One region of the Ensifer sp. Root1252 genome, then DNA from elsewhere that is predicted to be linked to it. Evidence: riboswitches for the same ligand, from Rfam matches in the RefSeq annotation. Region 1 holds a riboswitch; each other region holds the start of a gene.

Region 1 (9,719 bases):
GCGTTGATCCGCCCGACGATCTCACGCTCGCCGAACCCGCGGCAGGAGAAATGCACCGATGAAGGCGGTGGCGTCAGACGGTCGCCGCCGCTGGCCTGCAAGTATTCGTCCATCATGACGATGACCAGCCGCGAGCAATCGATCGGCTCAACCTTCAGCCGCCGGCCGATCGCCTCGTAGACCGGCATGGGGCTGCGCCCGCCCGGACAGCCGAGCACATAAGCACGGCCTTCGGAACCTCGCGCCCGGATGCCATCGACGATCCGCTCCGCCAGATGCTCTCCGATCGATAGCGGCGTATCGTGGATTTCGACCTTCATGCCTTTGCCCGCTCAGCCAAAAGCTCAGAAACGAAGCGGAAATTCCGTTCGGCGATGGTTTCCGGCGTGTCGAGATGGCCGCGCGCAAGATCCTGCTCGACCACGAGCGGGCCATCGTAGCCCGTCTGCCGCAGCGCATCGACGAAAGCGGCAATGTCGACGACGCCGCGATCGAGGTCGGTCATGATGCCCTCTTCGAAGGCGCGGTCGCTGTGGATGCCTTCGGCCAGAACCCGTTCACGATAGGCGCCATCGACGTTTTTCAGGTGGATGGCGTTGATCCGATCCCGGTGACGGACAAGGAAATCAGTCGGATCGGCCTTCCAATAGGCGTGGTGACCGGTATCGAGGCAGAGCCCGACAAGGCCTGGCTCCGTCTCGGCAAGCAGGCGCTCGATCTGCGGTTCGAGCTCGACGCAGGTGCCCACATGCGGGTGAAAGCTGAACTCCAGCCCGTGCGAGCGGGCGATGCATGCAGCGCCCGTGGTCTGCTCGACGACGGAGCGCCAGCCCGCTTCATCGACCACGCCCATCCTGTCCTTCGGATAGAACTCCGACTCGTCCATCAGGATGAAATGCGTCGCGCCGATTGCAGACAGCAGCCGACAGATCGCTTGCGTCTTTTCCTTAAGGACCGGCCAGGAGGCGGGATCGGCGAGTGTGTGGACATGGGCCGCCGCGACGACCGAAAGGCCGCGGCTGCCAAGCTCGGACGAAAGCACCTCTGGATCCGTGGCAAAGAAGCCGTAGGGTCCAAGTTCGGTGTGCCGGTAACCGGCCGCCTTGATGCGGTCCAGATAGTCGGTCCAGTTGATTTCGTTGCCTTCGGGCCAGTAAACGCCCCAGCAGCACGGTGCTATCGCAATGTTCACGGGTGATGTCCTCGATCGGTGGGAAATAGGCGGGGGCTTACCAGCCCCGCGCCTTTAGACGTTCCAGGTCGCTCGCAACCTTCGCCAGGGCATCGTCCGCGCTTTCCTTGCCGCTCAGCACATTGTGCACGCCATTGAAGATCCGCTGGGACACCCGGTTGTAGGACGCGCCCGTGACCTGCGACGGACGCGAGGCGCTTTCGGCATATGCCTTCTCGGCAAACCGCAGCGAAGGATTGGCCGCCAGAACGTCCTTGTCTTCGTAGAGCGCCTTCAGCGTCGGGCTATAGGCCTGGAGCGCGCGGCGCTTCTGTTCCTTGGCGCCGGTGAGATAGCGCACCAGGCTGACGGCGGCGTCTACATCGTCGGCGTATTTCGACACACCGAGAAGACCCGCCCCGTAACATCCGCTCGACTTGCCGCCTTCAGCCCCAACCGGAAGTGCCATGACGCCGACCTTACCGCGCAGCGACGATCCGTCGGCCTGCGTCGTGCCCCAGACATAGCTCCAATTGCGATGGAAGACCGAGTTCCCGGCTTCGAACACGCCGCGCGAGCCTTCTTCGTCGTAGTTCAACACGCCTTCCGGGCTGATCCCGCCGATCCAGGATCGGGCAATATCGAGCGCTTCGGCCGCCTTCGGATTGTTGGCTGTGATCTCGCCCTCGGGCGAAATGAAGGTTCCGCCGCCGTAGGATGCCACCCATTCGAGCGCGTCGCAGGTCAGCCCTTCATAGGCTCGCCCCTGCCAGACATAGCCCCACATGTCGGGACTGCCCGATGCCCGCTCCTTGTCCTGGATGAGCTTCGCCGTCTCGGTGAGCTCCCGCCAGGTCTTCGGCTCGGCCTTGCCGTACTTCTCCAGAAGGTCCTTGCGATAGAACATCAGGCCGGCGTCGACGAACCACGGCATTGCCAGCAGCTGGCCATTGATGGTCGCGTCGGCAAGAGACGATTCAAAATGGCTGGAAACTTCGTCGGCAGGCACCTTCTGCCGGAGATCGACGAGGTGCGACGCGAGCGTGCCGACCCAGATATTGTCGAGGGTCAGGACATCGACGTCGCCGGACTTTCCGGCGAGCAGCTGCTGGTAGAGCGGCAGCGCCTCGCCCCAATTGGCCGGCATCTTGTTGATCTTGACAGTATTGCCGGTTTCCTTGGCCCAGGCCTCGGAGGCCGACTGGCAGAGCTCGAGCTCCGCGCCGGCCGAGCTGCAGAAAATCGATACTTCGGCCGCAGCCGCTGGAAATGCGGCAAACGCCGCGGTGGCCAAGGCGGCCGCTTTCACACACTTCGTCCAATGCATTCTCGTCTCCTCCCCAGAAAACGCTTTGCCTCGATCAGTGATGACAAATTACTATACCGTCCAGACGGTATAGTAAAGTGGGGAGAACGAGAATTTCACAGGGGCGTTGGCGGCCCGGCAGCAAACCGCCAGCCTATGACCTAGGGCGGCAACGCCACGAGGCTATCCCGCAAAAGAAAAAAGGCGTGGCCCACCGGAAAGTGGACCACGCCTTGCCGCACCGAGATGCGGTCTTGCCCTGGGAGGCAGCTTTATTCGGCTGGCTGAAGACCCGGAACCGGGCTTTCCGGCAGCGCCCGGCCGCCAAGGGTTGCGGCAAGCTGGGTCTCATCCAGTTCGCCTTCCCACTTGGCGACCACGATGGTCGCAACCGCGTTGCCGACAAAGTTGGTCAGTGCCCGGCACTCCGACATGAAGCGGTCGATGCCGAGGATCAGCGCCATGCCGGCAACCGGCACCGCCGGCACGACCGAAAGCGTGGCGGCAAGCGTGATGAAGCCGGCGCCGGTAATGCCGGCTGCACCCTTGGAGCTCAGCATCGCCACGAGCAGCAGCAGCACCTGGTCGCCGAGCGACAGCGGAATGTCGGTCGCCTGGGCAATAAAGAGTGCGGCGAGCGTCATGTAGATGTTGGTGCCGTCGAGGTTGAAGGAATAGCCGGTCGGAATGACCAGCCCGACAACCGAGCGCTTGCAACCGGCCTTTTCCATCTTGCTCATCAGTCCCGGCAGCGCCGCTTCCGAAGAGGATGTACCGAGAACGAGCAGCAGTTCTTCCTTGATGTAGCGGATGAGGGCGACGATCGAGAAGCCGTTGCAGCGGGCAACCGCGCCGAGCACGACGAAGACGAAGAGCAGCGAGGTCAAATAGAATGTGCCGATCAGCATGGCGAGATTGGCGATCGAACCGACGCCATATTTGCCGATGGTGAAGGCCATGGCGCCGAACGCACCGATCGGCGCCGCCTTCATCAGGATCGCGACCAGCTTGAAGATCGGCAGCGTCAGCGCGTGCAGGAAGTCGACGACAGGCTCCGCCTTCTTGCCGACCATGGCGAGGGCCAGGCCGAACAGAACGGAGATGAACAGCACCTGCAGGATATCGCCCTCGGCAAATGCGCCGACGAGCGTGGTCGGAATGATGTTCATCAGGAAGCCGGTGATCGACTGCTCATGCGCCTTCTCGGCGTAGGAGGTGACCGCCTTGACGTCGAGCGACGCGGGGTCGATGTGCATGCCGGCGCCGGGCTGCACCACATTGGCCACGATCAGGCCGATGATGAGCGCGAGCGTCGAGAAGGTCAGGAAGTAGATCATCGCCTTGCCGGCGACGCGCCCGACCTTGGCGAGATCGGTCATGCCGGCAATGCCGGTGGCGACGGTCAGGAAGATGACCGGGGCAATAATCATCTTCACCAGGCGGATGAAGGCATCGCCTAGCGGCTTAAGCTGCGTGCCGACCTCCGGGTAGAAATGGCCGAGCAGGATGCCTGCGGCGATGGCCGCCAGAACCTGGACATAGAGATGACGATAGAAAGGTGTCTTGCCGCGCGGTTCCGCGGATTGGTCGATAATCATGATATCCTCCACTTAGGCCCAGTCCGGCGTCATGCCGGGCCTCCCAGGCCCTATTTCCGAAGCGCGACAGCTCGGGCTGTCATGAGGATGTCATTTGCAATGGGCGTGCCAGATCGCAGCACAGCTGATCAGGCCATTGAAATATCGCCATTTTTTCGAGAATCTTGGATCACGCACACGAATATTTGAGCGGATATCCGCACAGATCATCTGGAAACTTGCGCGGAATAATGCACAATTCCGCCATGTCCATGCCCGCGCCCAGCCCTATCAATCCAGAGGATCTCGACCGGCACATGCGCCGCGCCTGGCTGATTTTTGCCGCGCTAGCGTTAGTGCTGCTGGCAGCGGGGCTTTTTTTCGCCGGCGAATATGGGCGAAACAAGGCGCTTGAAACCGTCGACATCCAGAGCCGCATCGATGCCAATCTCAAGGCCTCGCTGCTGAGGGCAGTGCTGGAGCGGCAGCGCGCGCTGCCTCTGGTACTGGCAGACGACGTAGAGGTGAAGACGGCGCTTGAGAAGGGTGGCGACCAGCCGTTGCAGCGGCTCAATCAAAAGCTCGAGGCGCTGGCCGCCAATACGGATGCGGCGGTGATCTACGCGATTGGCCTCGACGGCGTGGCGGTGGCTGCCAGCAACTGGCGCGAGCCAACCAGCTTCGTCGGCAATGACTACGCTTTCCGCGAATATTTCCGGCTGGCGATGCGCGATGGCAAAGCCGAGCATTTCGCCATGGGCACCGTCAGCAAGCGGCCAGGCCTCTACATATCAAGACGTGTCGACGGGCCTGACGGCCCGATTGGCGTCGTGGTCGCCAAGCTCGAATTCGGCGGGGTCGAGGCCGATTGGCTCGCCTCCGGCAAGCCGGTCTATGTCACCGACCGGCGCGGCATCGTGCTGATCACCAGCTTCCCGTCCTGGCGCTTCATGACGACCCGTACCATTCCCGGGGATCGCCTCGCCGCCATCCGCGACAGCCTGCAGTTCGGCGATGCCTCCCTGCTGCCGCTGCCGTTCCGCCGGATCGAGCCAACGAGCAATGGATCGAGCGTGCTGACAGCGCTTCTGCCCGGCAGCAGCGAGCGGCAGTACCTCAGGGTCGAGACCATGGTTCCCTCGACCAGCTGGCGGCTGGAGCAATTGGCACCGCTAGACGCAGCCCTTGGCGCCGCGAGCCGCGAGGCAAGGCTGCTGGCCCTTGCCGTTATCGTGCCGCTGCTGGCGCTTGCCGCATTCCTTCTTCGCCGGCGCCAGGCTTTGACGCAGGTCGCGGCCAACGAACGCGCCGCGCGCGATGAGTTGGAACGCCGAGTGGCCGAGCGCACACAGGACCTAAGCCTCGCCCGAGATCACCTCGAAACCGAGATCTCCGACCACAGGCGCACGGGCGAGAGGCTGCAGGCGGTGCAGCAGGAACTGGTCCAGGCCAACCGCCTGGCAATCCTCGGACAGGTGGCGGCGGGCGTTGCCCACGAGATCAATCAGCCGGTCGCAACCATCCGCGCCTATGCCGACAATGCGCGCACCTTCCTCGACCGCGGCCAAAAAGAAACCGCCGTCGAAAATCTCGAAAGCATCGCTGCGCTGACCGAGCGGGTCGGCACCATCACCGACGAACTGCGCAGCTTTGCGCGCAAGGGCCGTTTCGTCGCCGAACCGACGGCGATGCGGGAGGTGATCGAAGGCGCTCGAATGCTGCTGCGCAGCCGCTTTGCCGGCCGCATGGACGCGATCGTCATCGACCTGCCTGATAACGGCCTCAGCGTGCTCGGCAATCGCATCCGCTTGGAACAGGTGCTGATCAACCTGTTGCAGAATGCCCTGGAAGCCCTCGGTGATCGGGCAGACGCTGAGATCCGTGTGCGGTGCGAGTTAGGCCCCTCCGAAACAGTTTCGCTTGTTGTCGCCGACAATGGTCCGGGCATTCGGCCCGATATCCTCGAAGACCTTTTCACCCCGTTCAACACCTCCAAGGATGAAGGCCTCGGTCTCGGCCTTGCCATCTCCAAGGAGATTGTCGCTGACTATGGCGGCGACATCGAGGTCAAGACCGGCCCAGAAGGCACCGTCTTCACCGTGCGTTTGAAGAGGGCCTGAGCGATGCAGCAATCCGTATGCCTCGTCGACGACGACAGCGAACTCAGGCGGGCGATGAAGCAGACGCTGGAGCTTGCCGGCCTCGCGGTCTCCGCCTTTCCCGGCGCGGCGGAAGCGCTCGCAATCCTCAACCCGGATTTTGACGGCATCGTCGTCAGCGATATCCGCATGCCCGGGATCGACGGCCTCACGCTGTTTCGCCGGATCGCCGACTTCGACCCCGACCTGCCCGTCATTCTGGTCACCGGCCACGGCGATATCCCGATGGCCGTTCAGGCCATTAAGGACGGCGTCTATGATTTCATCCCGAAACCCTTTGCCGCCGACCGTCTGGTGCAGAGCGCACGCCGCGCCTTGGAAAAACGCCGGCTGGTGATGGAAAACCGCGCGCTGAAACGCGCAGCCGAAGTCGCCGGTGAGAGCCTGCCGCTGATTGGCCAGACACCGGTCATGGAACGGCTGCGCCAGACCTTGCGGCATATCGCCGACACCGACGTGGATGTGCTTGTTGCCGGCGAAACCGGCAGCGGCAAGGAGGTGGTGGCGACGCTGCTGCACAATTGGAGCCGGCGCCGCAACGGCAACTTCGTGGCGCTGAACTGCGGCGCACTGCCGGAAACGGTAATCGAGAGCGAGCTTTTCGGCCACGAGCCCGGCGCCTTCACCGGTGCCCTGAAGAAGCGCGTCGGCCGTATCGAGCATGCGAGCGGCGGCACGCTTTTCCTCGACGAGATCGAGGCGATGCCGCCGGCAACGCAGGTCAAGATGCTGCGAGTGCTTGAAGCCCGTGAGATCACGCCGCTTGGCACCAATATCGTGCGCCCCGTCGATATCCGGGTCATCGCCGCGGCCAAGATCGACCTCGGCGACCCGGCCCAGCGGGGCGATTTTCGCGAGGATCTCTATTTCCGGCTGAACGTCGTCACCCTGTCGATCCCGCCGCTGCGCGAACGCCGGGACGATATCCCCCTTCTCTTCTCGCATTTCCTGACGCGGGCAGCCGAGCGTTTCAAGCGCGACGTGCCGACGCTTTCGCCGGCCGTCAGCCACTATCTGATGTCTCATTCCTGGCCGGGCAATGTGCGCGAGCTCTCGCACTTCGCCGAGCGCGTCGCCCTTGGCGTCGAAGGTTCGCTCGGCCAACCGATTGCCGCGGCGCCGACCAGTGCCGGCCTGCCCGAGCGGATCGAGCGCTACGAGGCGGAAATTCTGAAAGAAGCGCTGCGGGCGCAGCACGGCGACGTCAAGGCGACGATCGAAGCGCTCGGCATTCCGCGCAAGACCTTCTATGACAAGCTGCAGCGGCACGGCATCAACCGTGCGGATTATGCCGATCGCCGGGGATCAGAGAAGTCCGGCCGCTAGCGCATTTCCAGGAAAAGTGCGGAGCGGTTTTCCGTCAGGAAATGCGCAAAAACCAAAAGAACGAGCGTGCCCGCGGCTTCGTCTCATCCGGAAACGCTCTACCGGGCAATCAACAGGCCTGACACGCAACCTTCGGATTAACGCTTGACTGCGCATCCGGATCGATGGCTATCTCTAGGCATTCACCAGGGGGGTCCCGWCAAGGGGCTGAGATACTGCTGGGCGGATCGGCTTTGCCGACCGAGGCGCAGTGACCCGTTGAACCTGATCCAGTTCATACTGGCGTAGGGACGGTGCAGACATTGACGCCACGATTCCGTCATTCGCGCGGAATTTCAGGCGAACATGTCTTTTCCTTCCGGCTTCAGAACTGGGTCTCCAACCGCAAACTTGGAGCCTCATCATGAATATTGCCACCAAACCCGCAGAACTCTCGGTCACAAAAGGCCCGCTTCCCGCCTCGAAAAAGGTCTACAAGCCAGGCACGATCCATCCCGACATCCGCGTTCCCATGCGCGAAATCACCCTGCACCCGACGTCGGGCGAGCCGCCGGTCACCGTCTACGACGCCTCCGGTCCCTACACCGTAGAAGATGCCAACATCCGCATCGAGGACGGTTTGCCACGACCGCGCCGCAACTGGATCATCGCTCGCGGTGATGTCGAAGCCTATGACGGACGCGACGTGCGGCCGGAAGACAACGGCTTTGCCTCCGGCGACCGGCTGACGCCGACCTTTCCCTTCCGCCACGCGCCCTTGCGCGCGACCGGGCGGCGCGCGGTGACGCAGCTTGCCTATGCGCGGGCCGGCATCATCACGCCCGAGATGGAGTTCGTCGCCATCCGCGAGAACCTTGGCCGCGACGCTGCACGCGTCACGCTACGCGACGGCGAAAGCTTTGGTGCCCATATCCCCGATCACGTCACCCCCGAATTCGTCCGCCAGGAGATCGCCAGCGGTCGCGCCGTGCTTCCGGCCAACATCAACCACCCGGAGTCCGAGCCGATGATCATCGGCCGGAATTTCCTGGTGAAGATCAATGCCAATATCGGCAACTCCGCCGTCACTTCGTCGATGGCCGAGGAAGTGGAGAAGATGGTCTGGGCGACCCGCTGGGGCGCAGACACGGTCATGGACCTGTCGACCGGCCGCAACATTCACAACATCCGCGAATGGATCATCCGCAACTCGCCCGTGCCGATCGGCACCGTGCCGCTCTACCAGGCGCTGGAAAAGGTCAACGGCATCGCCGAGGATCTGAGCTGGGAGGTCTATCGCGATACGCTGATCGAGCAGGCGGAACAGGGGGTCGACTACTTCACCATCCATGCCGGTGTCCGGCTGCACTATATCCCGCTGACGGTCGACCGGGTCACCGGCATCGTCTCGCGCGGCGGCTCGATCATGGCGAAGTGGTGCCTGCACCACCACAAGGAGAGCTTTCTCTACGAGCACTTCGAAGAGATCTGCGACATCTGCCGCGCCTATGACGTCTCGTTTTCGCTCGGCGACGGCCTGCGCCCGGGCTCGATCGCCGATGCCAATGACGCGGCGCAATTTGCCGAACTGGAAACGCTGGGCGAGCTGACGAAGATCGCCTGGGCGAAAGACTGCCAGGTGATGATCGAGGGGCCTGGCCACGTGCCGATGCACAAGATCAAGGAAAACATGGACAAGCAGCTCGCTGTCTGTGGCGAGGCACCGTTCTATACGCTTGGGCCGCTGACGACCGACATCGCCCCCGGCTACGACCACATCACCTCGGGCATTGGTGCTGCGATGATCGGCTGGTTCGGCACGGCCATGCTCTGCTATGTGACACCGAAGGAACATCTGGGGCTTCCCGACCGCAACGACGTCAAGGTGGGCGTCATCACCTACAAGATCGCGGCCCATGCCGCCGATCTCGCCAAGGGGCACCCGGCGGCCCGCACGCGCGACGACGCCCTGTCGCGCGCCCGCTTCGAGTTCCGCTGGGAGGACCAGTTCAACCTGTCGCTCGATCCGGAAACCGCCCGCTCCTTCCACGACGAAACCTTGCCGAAGGAGGCGCACAAGGTCGCGCATTTTTGCTCCATGTGCGGGCCGAAGTTCTGCTCGATGCGGATCTCGCACGACATCCGCGCCGAGGCGCAGAAGGAAGGTTTTCAAGCGATGGCGGCCAAGTATCGTGAGGGTG
Region 2 (9,719 bases), on a different contig from region 1:
CGGCAGCGAGACGTTCCGGCCGGGTCCCCAACCGAGCAAATTGCCGGAGCACGAAGAGCACGAGCTTGAGCCAACCTGAGACATGATTGAACAAAGGAGATGCCGATGAGCTACTATTTCGCCAAGACGCTTACCTGTGGCTTCGATGAGGCCGTGCAGAGAACGACCGAAGCACTGAAGAATTCCGGCTTCGGCATCATCACGGAAATCGACGTGAAGGAGACGCTGAAAAAGAAGATCAACGCAGACTTCCGATCCTATAGGATTCTCGGCGCCTGCAATCCGCACATGGCGTATGAGGCCTTGAAGATCGAGGACAAGGTCGGGACGATGCTGCCTTGCAATGTCATCGTGCAGGATGCTGGGCCAGGCAAGACCGAAGTTGCGGCGATCGATCCCGTCGCCTCTATGCAGGCGATCGACAATCCCGAGCTACTGGTGACGGCAAAGCAGGTGCGATCGATGCTGGAGAAGGTCATCGACGGCCTCTGAGCGCGGGCGCGCCGTAGGGGCGAACCGCAATTCATTGCCCCGTCTGTTGACCTCGCTCAATGTCCGACGCCGTACGATAAGCTAGCCTTCTTTTGTCTTCAAAAGGAGCACTCATAATGTTCAAGGTTTCTGGCATCGCATTGATCGCGCTTGGCTTTTTCTCGGGACAAGCATTGGCTGACGACTATGGTGCGAGATGGGGGCGGTGGCATGGCTACGGCCCAGGGATGATGATGGAGCGAATAGGAACGATCGACACGAACGATGACGGCGTCATCAGTGACGATGAAGCCGCCGACCAGGTCGAAACGATCTTCGCCGCGATGGACGGTGACGATGACGGCGAACTAACAGAAGATGAATATATGAGTGTGCGCATGGGCCCAGGCCAAGGCTTCAATGAAGCGCGGCAAAAGGCCATGCAGGAACGAAAGAAGGCCAGTTTCACCAAAATCGACACGGATAAGAGTGGAAAGGTCAGCAAGGCCGAGTTCTTGACGGCCGGTAAGGCTCGCTTCGAAGCGGCTGATACGGACAAGGACGGGCGGGTTACACCGTGGGAATTTCGCGCCCAACGGCGGGGATGATCCATCGACAAGGCACGTTGGTTGACAATGGTAAAACACGTCGATGTCCTAACTGCGCGGCTGTAAACCGGCTGGCCGCGGGCCGCACCGCCGTCACAGCCAAGTGTGGGACCTGTCGCCGGGCACTCTTCAACGGCCATCCGATTGACGCTGACGCAGAGATGTTTCGCAGACAAACCAGTCGGAGTGACATCCCCGTCCTGATTGATCTCTGGGCTCCATGGTGCGGCCCCTGCCGGATGATGGCCCCTGCATATCAGGAGGCCGCCAGAATCCTCGAGCCCGAAATACGTCTTGTGAAGCTCAATTCGGAAGCCAATCAGGAGATTGCGTCAACGCTTGGCATCCGGGGGATCCCAACCTTGATCCTGTTCTCCGGGGGCCGTGAGCTTGCCCGGGTGTCCGGAGCAATGAGCGCGGGCCAGATCGTCGACTGGACACGCACTCATCTCCGTGGAGTACAGTAAAGCGACACCATGGGTATCGCTGGGTCATCGGTTCCGCCGGGGCGGCGTCGTCCGGTCGCGAAGGATGAAGGCCTCGACAAAGTGGAGCGGCTTGCCGGGGGTAGTCGTTCCCGGTTCCCGGCCTGCGGCCGGCGCTTGCGCTGAACCTCTTTCGGCGACCCTTTTAGCCGGTCAAGCCGCGCGCGAACGGGCTTTGGCCGCTTTGGCGGCCGCCGCCTGGTACGCTCATCCTCTTCTGATCGTGCGGCATGGCCAGCATGGGCACATCGCGCGCACGGAGCCAGTTTCACGGCGATGCCCGGCCGTCAAGGTCATCAGCTCCGCGCGAGCCTGCATCGGAAGAGACCTTTGGACTTGTCCGCCCTAAAAGGATGCTTGTGAGACGATGGGGCTGGAAAACGCCGCCGCAATGAGGACCTACATTTTTGAAAGTGCAGGTCTCATCAACTCGGCCGGCGGTGATCTGTGCTATCTGACCGCAAAGGCGCGGCGAGGGGAGTTTTTGCTCGGGCCAGTGGTGATGGCGTTGTTGGGCGCGCAGATAAAGTCGATCTCGCCAGCTTGTTCGAAGATGATCTCCAACGCTCTTGATCCACCGGACCCACAGCCGTCAGGGTAGATATCGAGCGCGTAGCCTTGTGTCTCTGGGTTCAGGTATGGCAGAAGCTGCGGATCATCGATGAAGATGTCGACATCAAAGCTCTCGCGATGATCGATCTGGAGCATCAGGGCGGTACCGCCTCCAAAAGTCCAATTGTCGATCAATGTGAGTTGGGAGCTTGCCTGATCGATAATGCAGCCAGCGTGGTCAAACAGGTCCCCCATCTGCTGGCTGGGTGTTCGACCAATTATGCCGCCCGCGCCAAAGGTAGCGGGTAACCGGCAAGTGCCGAGAACTTCCGTGCTAAGTCGGAAGCGATCGCCGGATCAACGTGCATTTCGCCAAGGAACGAGATCTGAAGGTTCTCGTCTACCTCGGAAAAAAAAGAGAACGCCGACGCATCGAAATTGACTGCGCTGGCAGGATCGGAAATCTTGGATGCCAATTGCTCAGCCGAAAGCTTCGTCCCATAAGGGGCGTTGACAGTCGACAAAACCTTTACTGCAACAATGGACATCTTCCTCGACCACAGAACCTTCAGGTTTTTATATACCTCGACGATGCTTGCGAAAAAAGGATCGCCGGTGAGGACGCCGTCACACGTTAGCGAATGACTGCGATAATTCTGACAAACTGATGTTCAGCCTCGAGAAATTCTTCGAGGCATCTGTATTCGGCCGATTTTCCGATGTTGCGGCTTGTCTGAGGGCGAGGCTCATCCGGGGACGGTACTCGGCGTGGGCGTGGACCGGGAAACGAAGATCTCGTCAAGCTGGCGCAGTGCGCCATCGTGAGGTTGCAGCGATCCATTGTCCTGTTCGGCCCTCGGGATCCTGGCTACGTGTAATGTCGGTCACGACCGCGGCACAATCCGCGCCATGGGTGAGGACGCCATCAATGCGTTCAATGTTCAGTCCACCGATCGCAACCAGCGGGGTCGATCCGATTTTCTTCCTCCATGTGGTGAGGCGGGCAAGCCCCTGCGGCGCCCACTTCATCTTCTTGAGAACAGTCGGATAGACCGGTCCCAACGCGACATAGTCGGGCGCGACGGAGAGCGCCATATCGAGTTCGGCCTCGTCATGTGTGCTGATTCCCAGCTTCAGTCCGGCCCCACGGATCGCGGCCACGTCAGCTTGCGCCAGATCTTCCTGACCGAGATGAACGAAATCGCAGCCTTCGTCGATCGCCACGCGCCAATGGTCGTTGACGACAAGTTGGCAACCGTGTCTGTCGCATATGGTTCTGGCGATGCGGATATCGCTACGAACCTCGCTATCGGGTCTTTCCTTGATGCGAAGCTGGACCAGCCTGACTCCTATTGGAACGAGGCGCTCGACCCAATGCGCGCTGTCGACAATGAGGTAAAAGGGATCGAGCTTCATGAGAAGACCGCCTTTCCGATCAACGGGGTGGAGGGGACTGCCATGTCTCTCGGTTCGAGCATGCCGGCTTCAAAAGCCAGCCGCCCGGCCGCGATCGCCTTGGCAAAGCCCGATGCCATCACGGCCGGATTTCCGGCACCGGCCACCGCCGTATTCAGGAGCACGGCATCGAAACCGAGCTCCATCACCGTCGTTGCATGCGAAGGGCGGCCGATGCCCGCATCGACAATCAGAGGCACGTCCGGGAAGTGTGCGCGCATCGACCTCAAGGCGGACAGGTTTTGCGGCCCCATGGCACTGCCGATCGGAGCACACCAGGGCATCAACACGCGGCAGTCAGCCTCCAGCAGGCGCTCGGCAACGACTAGATCGTCGGTCGTATAGGGAAAGACCTCGAAGCCTTCGTTCGAAAGGATCCGTGCGGCTTCGACCAGCGCGAACACATCCGGCTGCAATGTGTCGTGATTGCCGATCACTTCGAGCTTGATCCAGTTCGTCTTAAAAACCTCGCGCGCCATCTTGGCAGTGAGCACCGCCTCCTTGGCGGTGTGGCAGCCGGCGGTGTTCGGCAGTATTTTCGTCCCAAGCTCGCGGATCAGTTCGAAAAACGCACCTCCCGCTTTGCCGCCGGCCGTCTCTCTCCTCAAGGAGACCGTGATGATTTGTGTCCCTGAGGCCCGCACGGCGTCCGAAAGCACGGCTGGAGATGGATAGCCCGCTGTGCCCAGGAGCAGTCGAGAGGTAATTTCCGTGTCGTAGACTTGCAGCATGGTCAGCCACCTTTCATCGGCGAGAGAATTTCGATGCGATCATGGTCGCGTAAGCGCCATCGATCGCGGTCGGCCGCGTGAACGAGTTCGCCGTTGACAGCGGTCGCCAGCCAGCTTCCTTCATAGTCAAGTGCTGCCATCAGTTCGGCGAGCGTCGAGCAGGCGATCTCGTGCTCGTCGCCATTAATGTTAAGGTTCATCATAGAACTCCGATCTGTGGTCCGGGTTGAGCAGAAGTTCGGCAACGTCGTGCGCAAGGGCAGGCGAGAGCAGGAAACCGTGTCGATACATCCCGTTCACGGAATAGATCGAACCGCTTCTGGTGATCCTCGGCAGATTGTTGGGGTAGGCGGGGCGAATGCCAGTTCCGGTTTCGGTGATCTGCGCTTCGCCGAAGGCCGGGTGCAGGGCGTAGGCTGCGTTTAAGAGCTCCATCAGCGACCGTGCAGTGATGGGACCGGACAATTCGCTCTCTATCATTGTTGCCCCGACCATGAAGACGCCCTGGCGGCGTGGAACGACATAGATGGGGTGTCGTGGATGCAGGAAGCGCACTGGACGCGACAGCTGAATGTCGCCGGTGCGCAGATAGAGCATCTCACCACGCACGCCCCGCAGTGCCGCGTCATCCGGGAGCCTGGCACTGCCGGTGCAATCGATGCGCCAATCGACACGGCGATCGACGGTCGCATCCGTCATCTGGCCGAAGTGAAAACGCACGCCCATGGCCTCTAATGTGTCACGGAGCGAAGACAGCGCCTCTCTCGGATCGAGATGCGCTTCCCTCGGAAAGTAGAGTGCACGAGAGAAACGGCCGGCGAGATCCGGTTCCAATTTGGCTATCTGATCTGCATCAAGCCACCTGTACCCTGTGGTTCGTGTCGCGAAGCGATCGAGTTCGCGTGTGTCACGTGCGGCGGCGACGACGAGTGTCCCCTCTTGCGCGACTTTGTCGGGCAGCGCCGTCTGCCACCACTCAATAGCTGTCGCGCCGACGCGTTCGACCTTCTCGTCGGCACATTCGCGCTCACACCAGGGTGCCAGCATGCCTCCGGCAAACCAGGATGCCCCGGCGCCAATCCGTTCTGATTGTTCGACGACGTCGACCTCAATGCCGCGTCGTGCCAGCTCGTAGGCAGTGACAAGACCGACGACACCCGCTCCTTTAATGATCACCGGATTCATTCGGCAGCCGCTCGAGCAGATACTTGGTTGGCGCTGTAGGGCCATTCACCCATGCGCCGCTCTGCTAGCGGGCGTAGGTGTTGCCGTCTATGCCCGCGGTTTGGCTCGTGTACGACATCTGAAAAAACCATTGGCTGGCTCCAACCTTGACGTTTGGAGACCCAGATCTTGGAGCTGGAAAGATAGAGACACGTCCACGCGATAGCAAAGGAGCTGTCGCAAATGCCGTGGTTCCCACCGTCCCTACGCCAGCATGAACTGGATCAGGTTCAACGGGTCATTGCGCTGCGGTCGAAAGAGCCGATCCGCCCAGCAATATCTCAGCCCCTGCCGTGCTTTGTCAAGCGTTGTTAGTTCATTCCCAACGGGGCAAAAACGTCATCCACATGCCATAGAGCATATCTTAATGCGTATCGCGCCGTGAGGAGGGAGGTGAAGCGTGAAGAAGCACGCCACGATTCATTTCGCCTGCAACGATCATCGCGACGGTTCATTCGCCGGAAAGGTCAATTTAGCGGCCTACGCGGAAAATGACTTGTGAACGCCAGGCATTGCTGAAGTCCGGTTCACCGTTGGCGATGATTTCATTCGTGTCCACCGCCGCAATTTCAAGTCGGAACGTCATATTGAGTCGGCGACTGGTGCTGGAATGCTTACGCCGATGGCGACATCGCGCCCGGACCAATCGTCATTCCGCCTGTACTGCCGATCAATCCGTCGCAGCTGCTCGCCGATTGGGTTATTCGAGTTCGGCGTTAGAGCAGCCAACCGCCTAGAGCGCCCTGGTCACGACCTGCGTTGCGACTCCGACCAGTAGACCCGCCAACGCCACGGCGGTTCCAAATCTCGCCACCTTCATACGGCGCCAGCGCGCGCCATCCCAATCATAGCTCATCAGATGCTCCGTCACGCGAAAGAACCGCAATCCATGGGGGCTGGATTACGGTTCCGAGTTACCGGCGGGGTACAGGAGGGCGACGGCAACGAACGAGAGCGTGCGTTCTGCCCGTTAATTTCTGGTTGGCGCACAGAGGCACCTTTTCGCCTCTAAGAATTTACTGCCATAATGAACTGGGTGTCAGCGCACGATACGCGGGCTAACGCTGGCGAGTACCTTGATGATGTCGTCCTCAAGGGTCTGACAGAGCGTTTCATACTCCTCGAGCATCGTGTGCTCGGGCGTCAGTTGTTCGCGTAGCTTGTCGCGCTTCATTGCTGCCTCGCCGTAAGCCTCAAGCAAATGGGTCATCGCGAGGAAGTTGGCATCGGAGATCTGTCTCCGGTGCCTTGGCAGCCGCATCATCATGCGGCCCCGCCCGATCTTTTCAAAGTCCATTGCACGCTCCCAGCCTGCCGGCTCGGAGAGATTTTCTCCGACAAAACAGAAAGTAGCAACATGAACCGACGCATTAATGCGGGGGCCTCGCGCTCGTCTAACAGTGAGAAGGCCTCAAGGAGTATGGCGTTTAGTAGAACAGGCGCTGCAGCGTAAGTTTTGCTTTCAGGCATTTGGAGGCATCGTCTGCAACACTGCAATCAACGTCTCGAATGTTCTCAAGCGATTCTTTTCTCGCTTCTTCATTGATGTCGCTCAGAGACCTTTCATGGTTGGTGCCGTCCCTGGAAGTGACGGTACACAGATTTCCCAAGCACACCGCCGTGTCCGCCTGAGCGGGCGCGCCCGAGGCGATGAGCGCCACGGCAATAAACGTGCTCATGCAGTTCGACCATTTCTCCTCGGTAGGTCGCCGTTCCGCATCCATTTGAGTTCCCCGTTTTGAGTGGTTCACGATGCAACGCCCGGTCGGTAATTGTCCAACTCACTAGTAAAAAGGAAAGTCCCAATGAGCGCCATATCTGTGCAGCAAATTTGTTCTGACCAGTAAGGACAACTATCGCCGATTTCGTGAATGTTACCGCAAGGAAGGTCTTCTGCCCCGACTTCGTCGCCGATCCGGATGCAGTCAACCGCGATCCATGGGAAGGACTGGTGCCTATATTTTATTGGCAGATGCGCGACCTCAACCGATAGGCCGACGTCGAGACGATCACGAAGTATCAACGGCGGCGGGCGATGCTCGCTCTGACTACGACACTTGTCCTGACGGCCTGTGGGATTTCGGCGCCAGCAATTGTGGACGGCCTGCGTCGGGTCGTCGGGACTGATCTGGTCGGCGCGACGGGCGACGCCGGCAGATCAGCGGAAGATAGACCGGACTGTGGCCGGCTCTTGTGCCGGCGGCATCTGGACGAATGGTATTCATGGCCGGTTCAGCTGGCGCTGCTGCTACCACGTTTTGGAAGTGGCTGTCGGCAGTGCTCGGTAACATTCCTCGGTGAGGCAATAGGAGGGGTCAAATCTTCACTTCGCTTGACAAGTGATCACAAACGTGGCCGAACCCAAAGGTACCAAGGCGCCGATGGGCCAGATTGGTCGACTGCGCGCCTATCCGGATGCGTCTTTCCGCGACGTGACGGCTCCCAACGCAGATACTCTCTACACCTATAGTTTCTTCGATATCGCCAAGGAACCCTATGTCTTGAGTCTTCCAGATCTGGGCGATCGCTACGCGCTTTTCCCAATGCTTGACGGCTGGACCAACGTCTTTGAAGTGCCCGGAAAGAGAACAACAGGAAAGGGCGCGCAGACATATGCGATCACCGGACCTGGGTGGACCGGGACCCTGCCTGAAGGGATGACCGAGTACAAATCACCGACAAGCATGGTGTGGCTCCTCGGACGTATCTATTGCACCGGAACGCCTGAGGACTATGCCGAAGTCCACAAGCTTCAGGATGACGTGAAGCTCGTTCCCCTGAGTGGCTACGGAACCAACTACACCCCACCTGCCGGCAACCCCGACCCGACTGTCGACATGAAGACCGCCGTTCGTGAGCAGGTCAATGCGTTGGATGCTGTCGCCTACTTCAAACTATTCTGCGACCTGCTGAAGACTAATCCACCCGCTGCGGCCGATGCCCCACTTTTGGAGCGGTTGGCCACCATCGGGATCGTTCCCGGTAAGGATTTCGACGAGAGCAAACTCGACGTCGTCCTTCAGAAGCGACTTCCACAGATCGCGTTCGCGCGGATTATGTTGCACTTCGAGGATAGTGGTGGCGATGTCAACGACGTCAACGGGTGGCATACACGACGAAAACGGGTCTCTACGGTACGGACTATGTGCAGCGCGCCCTGATCACCGCCATCGGGCTTGGTGCCAATCGCCCACAGGATGCGATTTATCCGACGAGTACGAAGTCCGGCCATGGTCTGATTGCTCGCGACTATAATGGCTCGGAAAGCTATGTGATCAACTTTGCCGAGGGACAGCTGCCACCGGTAAACGGGTTCTGGTCGATTACGATGTATGACTCGGGATACTTCTTCGTTGATAACCCGCTGAACCGCTATTCAATCAGCCCACGCCAGGACCTCAAAGCCAATGCTGACGGATCGACCGATATCTACATCCAGCATGAGTCTCCAGGCGCAGACAAAGAGTCGAACTGGCTACCTGCCCCGAAGGGTAAGTTCATTCTGATGATGCGGTTGTATTGGCCAAAAGAAGGAAATCCGTCAATCCTCGACGGATCGTGGGTCCTACCGCCTGCAACGAAGACGAATTAACAAGCATAAGCATACGGCGTGGCCGTTTCGCGGCCACGCTGACCAGAGTATCGTAGTGTGATCCCAGTCGGGGGCCGAGAGTGGGGCAGCGCGTCACTCTGCGGTGTTGATCATTCACATCGCTTAGTGCAGCATCCTGGTCGGTTGCTGTTCGCTCTGATCTCGACGTGTTGGGCTCGTCCGCCTACAGAACCAGCGACCGCATTCGGTCAATGCCAACTCATCCGTATTGCCGAACCTAAATTCATCCATCAGGAATTTTGCGAGGCGGCCAGCGCGGATGTCTTGGCGCGGGATCCTCGTTTCGAAGCAAATGCGATCGAATATCCTTTGAAGTGTATCGAGCTGTTCGGGTGCGAGTTCAAAACCTGACTGGTCAAAGTGAATAGCCATTTAGACCTCCCTTCTTAAGCTACCGCCTTCACCGAAGAGAGAAAGATAGCGAAATCTTTAATTGGCTCCAAGTGAGCAAAAGTTGAGATTGCGTGCGTCGAACTGCTGCTGGTAGTGGGGCCTCCGGCTCAGAGCTCACAGAGAAGCGGCCCTGATAAAAGGCGCCGCAGGAACGAAAGCGGAAACGAGACGACTCCCTAGCTGCTCC
Region 3 (9,719 bases), on a different contig from region 1:
CCAGTTCGGGCATTGCCGGTGTATAGAGCGCCATGGAAACGGGGCCGAGCGCGACAAGGAAGGCGCCGATGATGCTGGTGCGCCGTTCGCTCATGCGGCGCGTCATGGCTTTGCACCCTTCTCCTTGCCGGCGACGCACGGATCGAGGCCGCGCAAATTTTCGCGCAGGATACGCAGGTTGGCGCAGAGCATGTCGCGCGTCGCCTCGTCGAGCCCTTCCGTATAGGCATTCATCATCTCGCGCAGCCCCGCCATCAGCTCGGCGAGCAGCGGATCGGCCTTGTCGGTGATGACGACGTTCTTGGCGCGGCGGTCGGCCGGGTCGGGCAGACGGGCAACCAGCTCCATCGCCTCCAGCCGGTCGAGATAGGCCGACAGCGTCATCGGCTCGATGCCCATGCGCGTGGCGATTTCCGCCTGCTTGATGCCCTCGGTCAGCGCCACCTGGATCAGCGTGCGCGCTTCACCGGGCGTGATGCCGAGATCCATGGCGTTGACCTTGCGGTCAAAAGCGCCACGCAGAAGGCGGGAGACATCGGTCAGCAACATGCCGATGGTTTCGGATTCGAGTTTTGTCGGCATCAGGATCGTTCACGAGAGATATAATAAGTTTTCCTTATCATACCCCTTGCCAACTTTCAACGCGGGAGCGGCGAGGCTCAGCCCTCGAGCTCCTCGCGCAGCATCTCCAGTTCCAGCCATTCCTCTTCCATGCGGGCGAGATCGCCGCGAAGCTTTTCCAGCTCCTTCGCCAGTTTCGCAAACGTATTCGGGTCCTTGGCAAAGAGGTTGGGGTCGGCCATCCGCTCCTCGCGCTTGGCTGCCTCCGCCTCCGCCTTGGCGATTTCCTTCGGCAGGTTTTCGAGTGCAAACTTCTGCTTGTAGGAGAGCTTGCCCTTGGCCTTCGGTGCCTCGGCTGCGGGGGCAGCGGCATCGGCCACCTTGGCCTTTTCCGCCTTCTCCGTCTTGCGCCGCTCTTCGATCGCGCCCTTGCGCTGCGCCATCATGTCGGTGTAGCCGCCGGCATATTCGATCCAGCGGCCGTCAGGCGCTTCGGGATTGGCCGGCGCGATGGTCGAGCTCACGGTGCGGTCGAGGAAGTCGCGGTCGTGGCTGACGAGGATGACGGTTCCGGCAAAGCCGGCGACGACCTCCTGAAGCAAGTCCAGCGTCTCGATGTCGAGATCGTTGGTCGGCTCGTCGAGGATCAGCAGGTTGGTGGCGCGGGCGAGAATGCGTGCCAGCATCAGCCGGGCGCGCTCACCGCCCGACAGTTCGCGGATCGGGGTGCGCGCCTGCTCCGGCTGGAACAGGAAGTCCTTCATGTAGCCGGTGACATGGCGCTGCTCGCCGTTGACAATCAGGCTCTCGCCCCGGCCGTCGGTCAGGTAGTGGGCCAGCGTATCGTCGAGGTTGAGATCCTCGCGCTTCTGGTCGAGCGTCGCCATCTCAAGATTGGTGCCGAGTTTCACCGTGCCGGTATCCGGCTCGATCTGCCCGGTCAGCATCTTCAAAAGCGTCGTCTTGCCGGCACCGTTCGGGCCGACAAGGCCGATCCGGTCGCCACGGTGCACGCGAATGGAAAACGGCGCAACGATCGTCCGCTCGCCGTAAGCCTTGGTGATCTTCTCCGCCTCGATCACCAGCTTGCCCGATTCCTTGGCGTCGGAAGCCGCCGCCTGAACGGAGCCCTGCGGCCCCTTGTGGCCGCGATGGCGCGAGCGCATGTCCTGCAATTCGCCGAGACGACGCATGTTGCGCTTGCGCCGGGCGGTAACGCCGTAGCGCAGCCAATGCTCCTCGCGCTCGATCGCCTTGCCGAGCTTGTGCTGCTCCAGCTCTTCCGCCTCCAGCACCTCGTCGCGCCAGGCCTCGAAATGGCCGAAGCCGCGGTCGAGCCGGCGGGATTGGCCGCGATCGAGCCAGACCGTCGCGTTCGAGACCTTTTCGAGGAAGCGCCGGTCGTGCGAGATCAGCACCAGGGCCGAACGGCTGCGGGTCAGCTCGTCTTCGAGCCATTCGATCGTCGGCAGATCGAGATGGTTGGTCGGCTCGTCGAGCAGCAGGATATCCGGCTCCGGCGCCATCACCCGGGCAAGCGCTGCGCGGCGCGCCTCGCCGCCGGAAAGGCGTGCCGGGTCTTCTTCGCCGGTCAGACCCAGGTGCTGCAGTAGGTAAGCGACGCGATACGGGTCGTCGCTTGGGCCAAGGCCCGACTCGGCATAGGCCTGCACCGTGTCGTAGCCTTCGAAATCCGGTGCCTGGGGCAGGTAGCGAACGGTCGAGGACGGATGGCGGAAGACCTCGCCCGATTGCGCTTCGGCAAGACCGGCGGCGATCTTCATCAGCGTCGATTTGCCGGAACCGTTGCGCCCGACAAGGCAGATGCGATCCCCCGGCTCCACCTGCAGGTTGGCGCCGGCCAGAAGCGGCGTGCCACCGAAGGTCAGGAAGATATCGTCGAGTTTCAGAATGGGAGGCGCCAAGGCTCAGGCTCCGGAAAGGTCATAGGGGCGGGCGAGAACGATCGCCCGGCCGGTGTCGAGGGAAATGCGAAGGGGACCCTCCGCGACATTGGAAACGGTGCGCGAAGACCCGAACGGCAACGTGAAATCGGTGAGCGGATAACGCGCGTTGACGATCGTAAGCCCGATGAGATCGGTCAGTCCGAGGATCGAGAATAGGCTGCCCTTCGGCAGATCGATTTCGATCTCGCCTGCAAGCAGCGGATAGGCCTCCTCCTCACCCGAGGTCATGAACACCGGCAACCCACGTTCGGCCAGCGAAGCAGCCTGAAGCAGGTGCAGGAAGGCATGGTCGCTGCGTGATCCTCCGAGCGCGCCGGCAAAGATCAAGGCTTCGGCGCCACGCGACAGCGCCGCCTCGACAGCGATTTCGCCATCGGTCGCAGCCTTGGCGGCGGGATAGGGCTCGCGCGGGACATCGGCAAATTCCGCGAGCAGCGCCTCCTCGGTCGAATCGAAATCGCCCACCCAGACGTCGGGGGTCACGGATAGCACCCGCGCATGCCGCATGCCGCCATCGGCCGCAACGAAGCGGCTGCCTGCGAGCTGGCGCGCAAGGCGATCGGTCGGGGTCAGTGCACCGCCGAGCAGAATGGTGAAGGTGGATCGGGCCATGGCAAAGCCCATAGCGCAAAGGCACGGGCAAGGAAAAGCAAGAAAACCGAACAAGGGCGCGATCCGGCGATTTTGCGTCCTCGTTGTCAGTGATCTTCGGGCAAGGTATCGGGAAACAGCATCTCCGCATAGATCCCGGGGTTGGAATCGGGGATCTCGATGGCGCCGACCGTGCGTCGGTAGAATTCGGCCGGGCCGACGCCGCCGATGATGGCGTAACCGTAGCCTGCGTCACGCATCGCCGTCAGGCTCACGCGCAAGAGCGCCTCGCCGATCCCCGTCCGCGCATGGCCTCGTCGACGCCCGTCGGCCCGAAGAAACCGAGCGCTGTGACATCGTGGCAGGCAAAGCCGACGATCCGGTCCTCGAACACCGCGATGTGCATGCACGTCGGCGTCGATCTGAAGGCCGCCTCCGCCTCGCCCGCCCAGCCGGAGCCAAATGTCTGCTCGATCCAGGGAACAACAAGCTTCGTTCGGGTGCCATTGCGCGGTGAATGCCGATACCGTCAGCAAGCGGTGATCTCGCTTGTGCCGGCAGTGCATAAAGGCGAACGAGCATGTCAGTCATCGCAGGCTCCTTCGGCGTCTGCAAACTCTGCCGACGATTTTACCCCATGCGCCGCGGCGCGAAAATGCGGGGCGGGCGCTTTTGCCGTCCTCAAACTTCGCTTGCCATCAAACCGGCTCGGCGGTAAATCTCTACCCGCTCTAACGGGGTGCCTTCCGACCGCATGGCGGCCGAAGGCTGAGAGGCGTTGAACGCCAACCCGCGGAACCTGATCCGGCTCATACCGGCGGAGGGATTAGACGCGATCGGATCGATACGCCCTTTTCCCATGCAACATCATTTTTAGGGAGAGGTGCCTGCCATGTCCAATTCATCGCAACTCAAGGTTCTTAGCCGGCTAGCGCTTGCCGCGACGGCAGGACTTGTCTTCGCGGCCAATGCCGTTGCTGCCGACAAGACGCTGACCGTCTACACCTATGAAAGCTTCATCACCGAATGGGGGCCGGGTGCCAAGGTCGCCGAAGCTTTCGAGAAGACCTGCGAATGCAAGGTCACCTATGTCGGCGTCGCCGATGGCGTCGAGCTTCTGACCCGCCTCAAGTTCGAAGGCGCGGCCTCCAAGGCCGACATCGTGCTCGGCCTCGATACAAACCTCGTCGCCGAGGCCAAGGCCACCGGCTTCTTCGCGCCGCACGGCATCGAGCCTGCCAACGTCAAGGTACCCGGCGACTTCACCGACGACACCTTCCTTCCCTATGACTACGGCCATTTCGCCGTCGTCTACGACACCCAGACCTTGAAGACGCCGCCGAAGAGCCTGAAGGAACTGGTCGAAGGCGACGCCTCTCAGAAGATCGTCATCGAGGATCCGCGCACCTCGACGCCGGGCCTCGGTCTGCTTCTCTGGGTCAAGGCCGTCTATGGCGACGAAGCCGGCGCCGCCTGGGCCAAGCTCAAGGACAGGGTACTGACCGTAACGCCGGGCTGGTCGGAAGCCTATGGCCTCTTCACCAAGGGCGAAGCGCCGATGGTGCTTTCCTACACCACGTCGCCCGCCTACCACATGGTGGCGGAAAACACCGACCGCTACCAGGCGGCCGAATTCTCGGAAGGTCACTACATCCAGATCGAAGTTGCCGGCATGACCAAGAGCGCCAAGGAGCCGGAGCTTGCCAAGCAGTTTCTCGCCTTCATGACCGGCCCGGAGTTCCAGTCGATCATTCCGACGACCAACTGGATGATGCCGGTCGCGGCGACCAAGGAGCCGCTGCCGGAGGCTTTTAGCAAGCTGGTCAATCCGGAGAAGACTTTCCTGCTGCCGTCGGAAGAGGTGGCGGCGAACCGCAAGGCCTGGATCGACGAATGGCTGGCCGCCATTAGCAAGAACTGAGGCGCATTTGTTCGCGCCTGCCGAAAATCGCATCACGATGACCGCCGGGACTTTAAGTCTCGGCGGTATCCTGCTGTTTGTCGGCCTGGCGATTGCAGCCCTTTTGCTCCAGAGCGGTGACTTCGGCAACAGCGTGCTGTTCGATGCCTATATCTGGCGGGTAACGCGCTTCACCTTGCTGCAGGCGAGCCTTTCGACGCTGCTTTCCGTTGTTCTTGCCATCCCGATCGCACGGGCGCTTGCGCGCCGGCCGAGCTTTCCCGGCCGCGTCTGGGTTCTGCGGGTGATGGCCCTGCCGCTCGGCCTGCCCGTGCTTGTCGGCGCGCTCGGGCTGATCGAGATCTGGGGCCGGCAGGGCGCGCTCAACACCGCCCTCGCCGGCCTCGGGCTGCAGCAGCCGATCAGCATCTACGGCCTTTTCGGCATCCTGCTCGCCCACGTCTTCTTCAACATGCCGCTTATCGCACGTCTCTTTCTCGCCGGGCTCGAGCGCATCCCTTCGGAATACTGGAGAACCGCCGCCAATCTCGGCATGCCGCCAGCCGCACTCTTCCGCTTTGTCGAGTGGCCGGTCCTTCGGGGATTGCTGCCAGGTGCTGCCGGCCTCGTCTTCATGCTCTGCGCCACCAGCTTCACGCTGGTCCTGACGCTCGGCGGCGGGCCTGCCGCCAGCACCATCGAGGTCGCGATCTACCAGGCGCTGCGCTTCGATTTCGACCCGCCGCGGGCGATCGCCCTGTCCGCCCTACAGATCGTCATGACCGGAGCCCTGCTCCTGGCTCTAACGCGTGTCGCGACCGAACCTGCACAAAGCGCAACCGCGGGCAAAATCTCCAGACGCTATGATGCAGGAACCGGCCTCTCCCGGACGTCCGACGCCGGCTGGATCCTGTTCTCGCTGCTCTTCATCGGCGCACCGCTGATCGCCGTCGTCGGTTCCGGCCTGCGTGCGGATCTGGTGAAGCTTGCCGGCGACCCGACCGTGCATCGTGCTCTCGTCACCAGCATTGTCATCGCCGTCCTCTCGGCATTCTTTTGCGTCACCATGGCCGCCGCGATGATCCGCGCCGCCGGCATCGTCGTGGCGCGTCGCCACGCCCCGACCTTGGCCAGGGCATTTGCGGGCACTGTCACCGCCAGCACGTCGCTGGTGCTGCTGGTGCCGCCGGTCGTGCTCGGTGCGGGATGGTTTCTGCTCCTGCGCCCCTTCGGCGATGTCGCCCGTTTCGCCCCCGCCATCGTCGTCGCCATCAACGCATTGATGGCGCTGCCGTTCGTGCACCGGATCCTGGCACCGGCGATGGCAACACATGCCGCACGCACCGACCGACTGACAGCAAGCCTCGGCATCCGCGGCTTCCATCGCCTGCGATGGATCGACTTGCCGCCGCTCCGGAAACCGTTGCTGATGGCGTTCTCCTTCGCCATGGCGCTGTCGCTCGGCGACCTTGGTGCAGTGGCGCTGTTCGGTTCGCAGGACATGGTCACGCTTCCATGGCTGCTCTACAGCCGGATGGGCAGCTATCGCACCGCGGATGCAGCCGGTCTGGCGCTCTTCCTCGGCCTCATCTGCCTGATCTTCACCATGCTCGGCACGGCCGGCGACAGGCGAGTGCCGGAAGGACGAAACGCATGAATTCCCAGGCGGCGGTAGAACTTGTTGGCGTCGACGTTCGTTACGACACCACCGCACTGCACTTCGATTGCGCCATTCAGCCAGGTGGCATCGTCGCAGTTGCCGGGGCCTCCGGGTCGGGAAAGTCGACCCTCTTTCATGTCATCGCCGGTTTCGAGGAGCCGGACCGGGGCGAGGTTCGCATTCTCGGCAAGACGATGTCGGGACAGGCGCCGGCAGAACGACCCGTCTCCGTGATCTTTCAGGACAACAACCTGTTTGCACATCTCGACGTCGCGACCAATGTCGGCTTCGGCATCAGCCCCTCGCTTCGCCTGTCGGTCGCTGATCGCGCACGGATAGACGATGCCCTCGGCCGCGTCGGGCTCGACAGCTTCGGCAAGCGCCTGCCGCCGACGCTGTCCGGCGGCGAACGACAGCGTGTGGCGTTGGCGCGCGCCTTGGTGCGACATCGCCCGCTGCTGCTGCTGGATGAGCCTTTTGCCGCTCTCGATCCCGGCATGAGGGCCGGTATGCGGGCACTGCTGCAGGACCTGCATGATCAGGAAAACAACACGATCCTGATGATCACGCACCATCCCGATGACGTGAGGGCGCTGGCCGATAGCGTGCTTTTTCTGGACCAGGGGCGTATCATCGCCCATGACCCGGTCGAGCGCTTTCTCGAACGGCGCGATATGGCGTCCATCAACCGCTTTCTCGGCAACGCGTGATGCGACGTGGAATCTTGGAGCATTTCCAGGAAAAGTGCGAAGCGGTTTTCCGTCAGGAAATGCGTGGAAACAGGCAGATAGAGCGTTTCCGCGACGTCGTCTAAACCGGAAATGCTCTAGCGCGCGTGGTACTCCGCCACAATTTGACCGCCGCGCCATGCGACGCGCGGATTGTCCGGCCGGAGCGTCACGAATATTCGCGTATCCGTTGCCGTGATACCACGGGGCAACTATTTCTACCGGGGTAAACTAGGCAGGTGGCGCTGAAATCAGATACAGCAAGACCAGGGCTGGAATACTCTTGCCGGATCGGACGTATCCGGCTGAAAAAGTAAGACTTTCAACGCCGCCCGAGTCCCTGTTGTGGGGTGGCGTTGGACGGGAAACGGGCTGAGGCATGGAAAGTCATACAGTCAGAAACGACCGGTTCCCGCCCAAGCGCGGAGGCCTCCGGACACGTGCTGTGGTTGCATTGCTTGCGACGACGCTGCTTTCCGCCTGCCAGTCGGTGATCGAGCAGACCTACGAGCCGACCGTATCGCCGTCCTCCAATCCGCAGATCGTCGACGAAGTCCAGAAGAACGACCCCCGTGCCCAGCTCGGCGCGCGCGAACACCCGCGCATCGTCGCGAGCTACGGCGGGGAGTACAAGGACGCAAAGACGGAGCGGCTGGTCGCCCGCATCGCCGGCGCCCTGACGGCCGTCTCGGAAAACCCGCAGCAGTCCTACCGCATCACCATTCTCAATTCCCCGGCGATCAACGCCTTTGCGCTGCCCGGCGGCTATCTCTATGTCACCCGCGGCCTGCTTGCGCTTGCCAATGACGCGTCCGAGGTTGCGGCCGTGCTGTCGCATGAAATGGCGCACGTCACCGCCAACCATGGCATCGAGCGCCAGCAGCGCGAAGAGGCGGAAGTCATCGCCAGCCGCGTCGTCTCCGAGGTGCTGTCCTCGGATCTCGCCGGCAAGCAGGCACTGGCGCGCGGCAAGCTGCGTCTGGCCGCCTTCTCCCGCAACCAGGAGCTCCAGGCTGACGTCATCGGCGTGCGCATGCTGGGCGAGGCCGGTTACGACCCCTATGCGGCGGCACGCTTCCTCGATTCCATGGCCGCCTACAGCCGCTTCTCCGCGGTCGATCCGGAAGCAGACCAGAGCCTCGACTTCCTATCGAGCCACCCGAATGCCCCGCAGCGCGTCGATCTCGCGCGCCGGCACGCGCGCGCGTTTGGCGCCGAGGGCACCAGCGGCGACCGCGGGCGCGACTATTATCTCGCCGGCATCGACGGCCTGCTCTATGGCGACAGCCCGCAGGAAGGCTATGTCCGCGGCCAGACCTTCATGCATGGCCAGCTCGGCATTCGTTTCGACGTGCCGACCGGCTTCCAGATCGACAACAAGGCAGAAGCGGTCCTGGCAACCGGCCCCGGCGACGTGGCGATCCGTTTCGACGGCATCGCCGATACGGCCCGCAAGAGCCTGACGGATTACATCGCCAGCGGCTGGGTGACCGGCCTGCAGCCCGATACCATCCGTCCGATCAGCGTCAACGGTCTTGAGGCCGCAACGGCCCGCGCGTCTGCCGATCGCTGGGACTTCGACGTCACGGTCGTGCGCATCGACAACCGCATCTACCGCTTCCTGACTGCCGTTCCAAAAGGGTCGCGCGCGCTGGAGCCGACGGCAAACCAGCTGCGCGCAACGTTCCGCAAGATGACGCCGGCCGAAGCACAGTCGCTGAAGCCGCTGCGCATCCGCGTCGCCGTGGTCAAGCCCGGAGAGACGATCGCCATGCTGTCGGCCCGGATGATGGGTACCGACCGCAAGCTCGATCTGTTCCGGCTGATCAACGCCATGCAGGTGACCTCGACCATCAAGCCGGGCGACCGGGTGAAGATCATTTCCGAATAAACGCCAACGGCGCCGCACCATTCAGTCCGACGCCGTCTTATGTCTTCGTGTCAAAGATGCGAAATCGCTTGCCGTGCCCGACGCGCGTTTGACGCGTTGAGGTTTCCGGCGCGAACGTGCAACTGCGTCATCACGTGTTCACCCGTCCTATGGACGGGATGGCCACCCACTGCATGTTTCCTTAAATCCTATTCGATTTAAGGATAAAAACATGCAGCAATTCAAAGTGCTACAGCGACCTTAGCGCGTCTAATAAGACGCGCGGCGCTGTAGGCACGTCTCCCGAAAATGCTTCAGTGCACGACCGATGTCAGCGCCGGAGCCTTGGTTGCCAGCGCCGCCCTGAGCTTTTCAAGCGCCCGCGTCTCGATCTGGCGGACCCGCTCCTTGGAGATGCCGAGGTCGAGCCCGAGCTCCTCCA

The links. A riboswitch is a leader RNA that binds a small molecule or an ion and turns the genes downstream of it on or off. The one in region 1 is predicted to bind thiamine pyrophosphate.
Region 2: it holds a riboswitch for thiamine pyrophosphate, as region 1 does, so the genes downstream of both, thiO (glycine oxidase ThiO) here and thiC (phosphomethylpyrimidine synthase ThiC) in region 1, are expected to answer to the same signal.
Region 3: it holds a riboswitch for thiamine pyrophosphate, as region 1 does, so the genes downstream of both, thiB (thiamine ABC transporter substrate binding subunit) here and thiC (phosphomethylpyrimidine synthase ThiC) in region 1, are expected to answer to the same signal.

What each region holds. Positions count from the first base shown of each region.
Region 1 is NZ_LMDT01000037.1:1,512-11,230, reverse strand. It holds gene ASD02_RS29760 (hypothetical protein) at 1-320, opposite strand, end outside; gene ASD02_RS29755 (sugar phosphate isomerase/epimerase) at 317-1,192, opposite strand; gene ASD02_RS29750 (ABC transporter substrate-binding protein) at 1,230-2,498, opposite strand; gene ASD02_RS29745 (dicarboxylate/amino acid:cation symporter) at 2,750-4,075, opposite strand; gene ASD02_RS29740 (sensor histidine kinase) at 4,306-6,174, shown strand; gene ASD02_RS29735 (sigma-54 dependent transcriptional regulator) at 6,178-7,539, shown strand; TPP riboswitch at 7,717-7,848, shown strand; gene thiC (phosphomethylpyrimidine synthase ThiC) at 7,943-9,719, shown strand, end outside.
Region 2 is NZ_LMDT01000007.1:86,256-95,974, forward strand. It holds gene ASD02_RS09640 (efflux RND transporter permease subunit) at 1-79, shown strand, start outside; gene ASD02_RS09645 (DUF302 domain-containing protein) at 106-492, shown strand; gene ASD02_RS09650 (EF-hand domain-containing protein) at 609-1,079, shown strand; gene trxC (thioredoxin TrxC) at 1,076-1,546, shown strand; gene ASD02_RS40565 (hypothetical protein) at 1,956-2,165, shown strand; partial or broken gene ASD02_RS40570 (hypothetical protein) at 2,237-2,371, opposite strand; gene ASD02_RS09665 (hypothetical protein) at 2,395-2,664, opposite strand; gene ASD02_RS09670 (thiamine phosphate synthase) at 2,915-3,532, opposite strand; gene ASD02_RS09675 (thiazole synthase) at 3,529-4,302, opposite strand; gene thiS (sulfur carrier protein ThiS) at 4,305-4,502, opposite strand; gene thiO (glycine oxidase ThiO) at 4,492-5,478, opposite strand; TPP riboswitch at 5,711-5,827, opposite strand; gene ASD02_RS40375 (hypothetical protein) at 6,260-6,382, opposite strand; gene ASD02_RS09690 (hypothetical protein) at 6,566-6,823, opposite strand; gene ASD02_RS09695 (hypothetical protein) at 6,954-7,205, opposite strand; partial or broken gene ASD02_RS40575 (glycoside hydrolase family 19 protein) at 7,363-7,516, shown strand; partial or broken gene ASD02_RS39670 (hypothetical protein) at 7,562-7,814, shown strand; partial or broken gene ASD02_RS09700 (DUF1254 domain-containing protein) at 7,863-9,118, shown strand; gene ASD02_RS09705 (hypothetical protein) at 9,242-9,511, opposite strand.
Region 3 is NZ_LMDT01000057.1:251,280-260,998, forward strand. It holds gene ASD02_RS34705 (multidrug effflux MFS transporter) at 1-106, opposite strand, end outside; gene ASD02_RS34710 (MarR family transcriptional regulator) at 103-582, opposite strand; gene ASD02_RS34715 (ABC-F family ATP-binding cassette domain-containing protein) at 660-2,486, opposite strand; gene ASD02_RS34720 (thiamine diphosphokinase) at 2,490-3,140, opposite strand; partial or broken gene ASD02_RS34725 (GNAT family N-acetyltransferase) at 3,227-3,710, opposite strand; TPP riboswitch at 3,845-3,962, shown strand; gene thiB (thiamine ABC transporter substrate binding subunit) at 4,012-5,040, shown strand; gene thiP (thiamine/thiamine pyrophosphate ABC transporter permease ThiP) at 5,072-6,676, shown strand; gene ASD02_RS34740 (ATP-binding cassette domain-containing protein) at 6,673-7,389, shown strand; gene ASD02_RS34745 (M48 family metalloprotease) at 7,787-9,298, shown strand; gene ASD02_RS34750 (RNA polymerase factor sigma-32) at 9,592-9,719, opposite strand, start outside.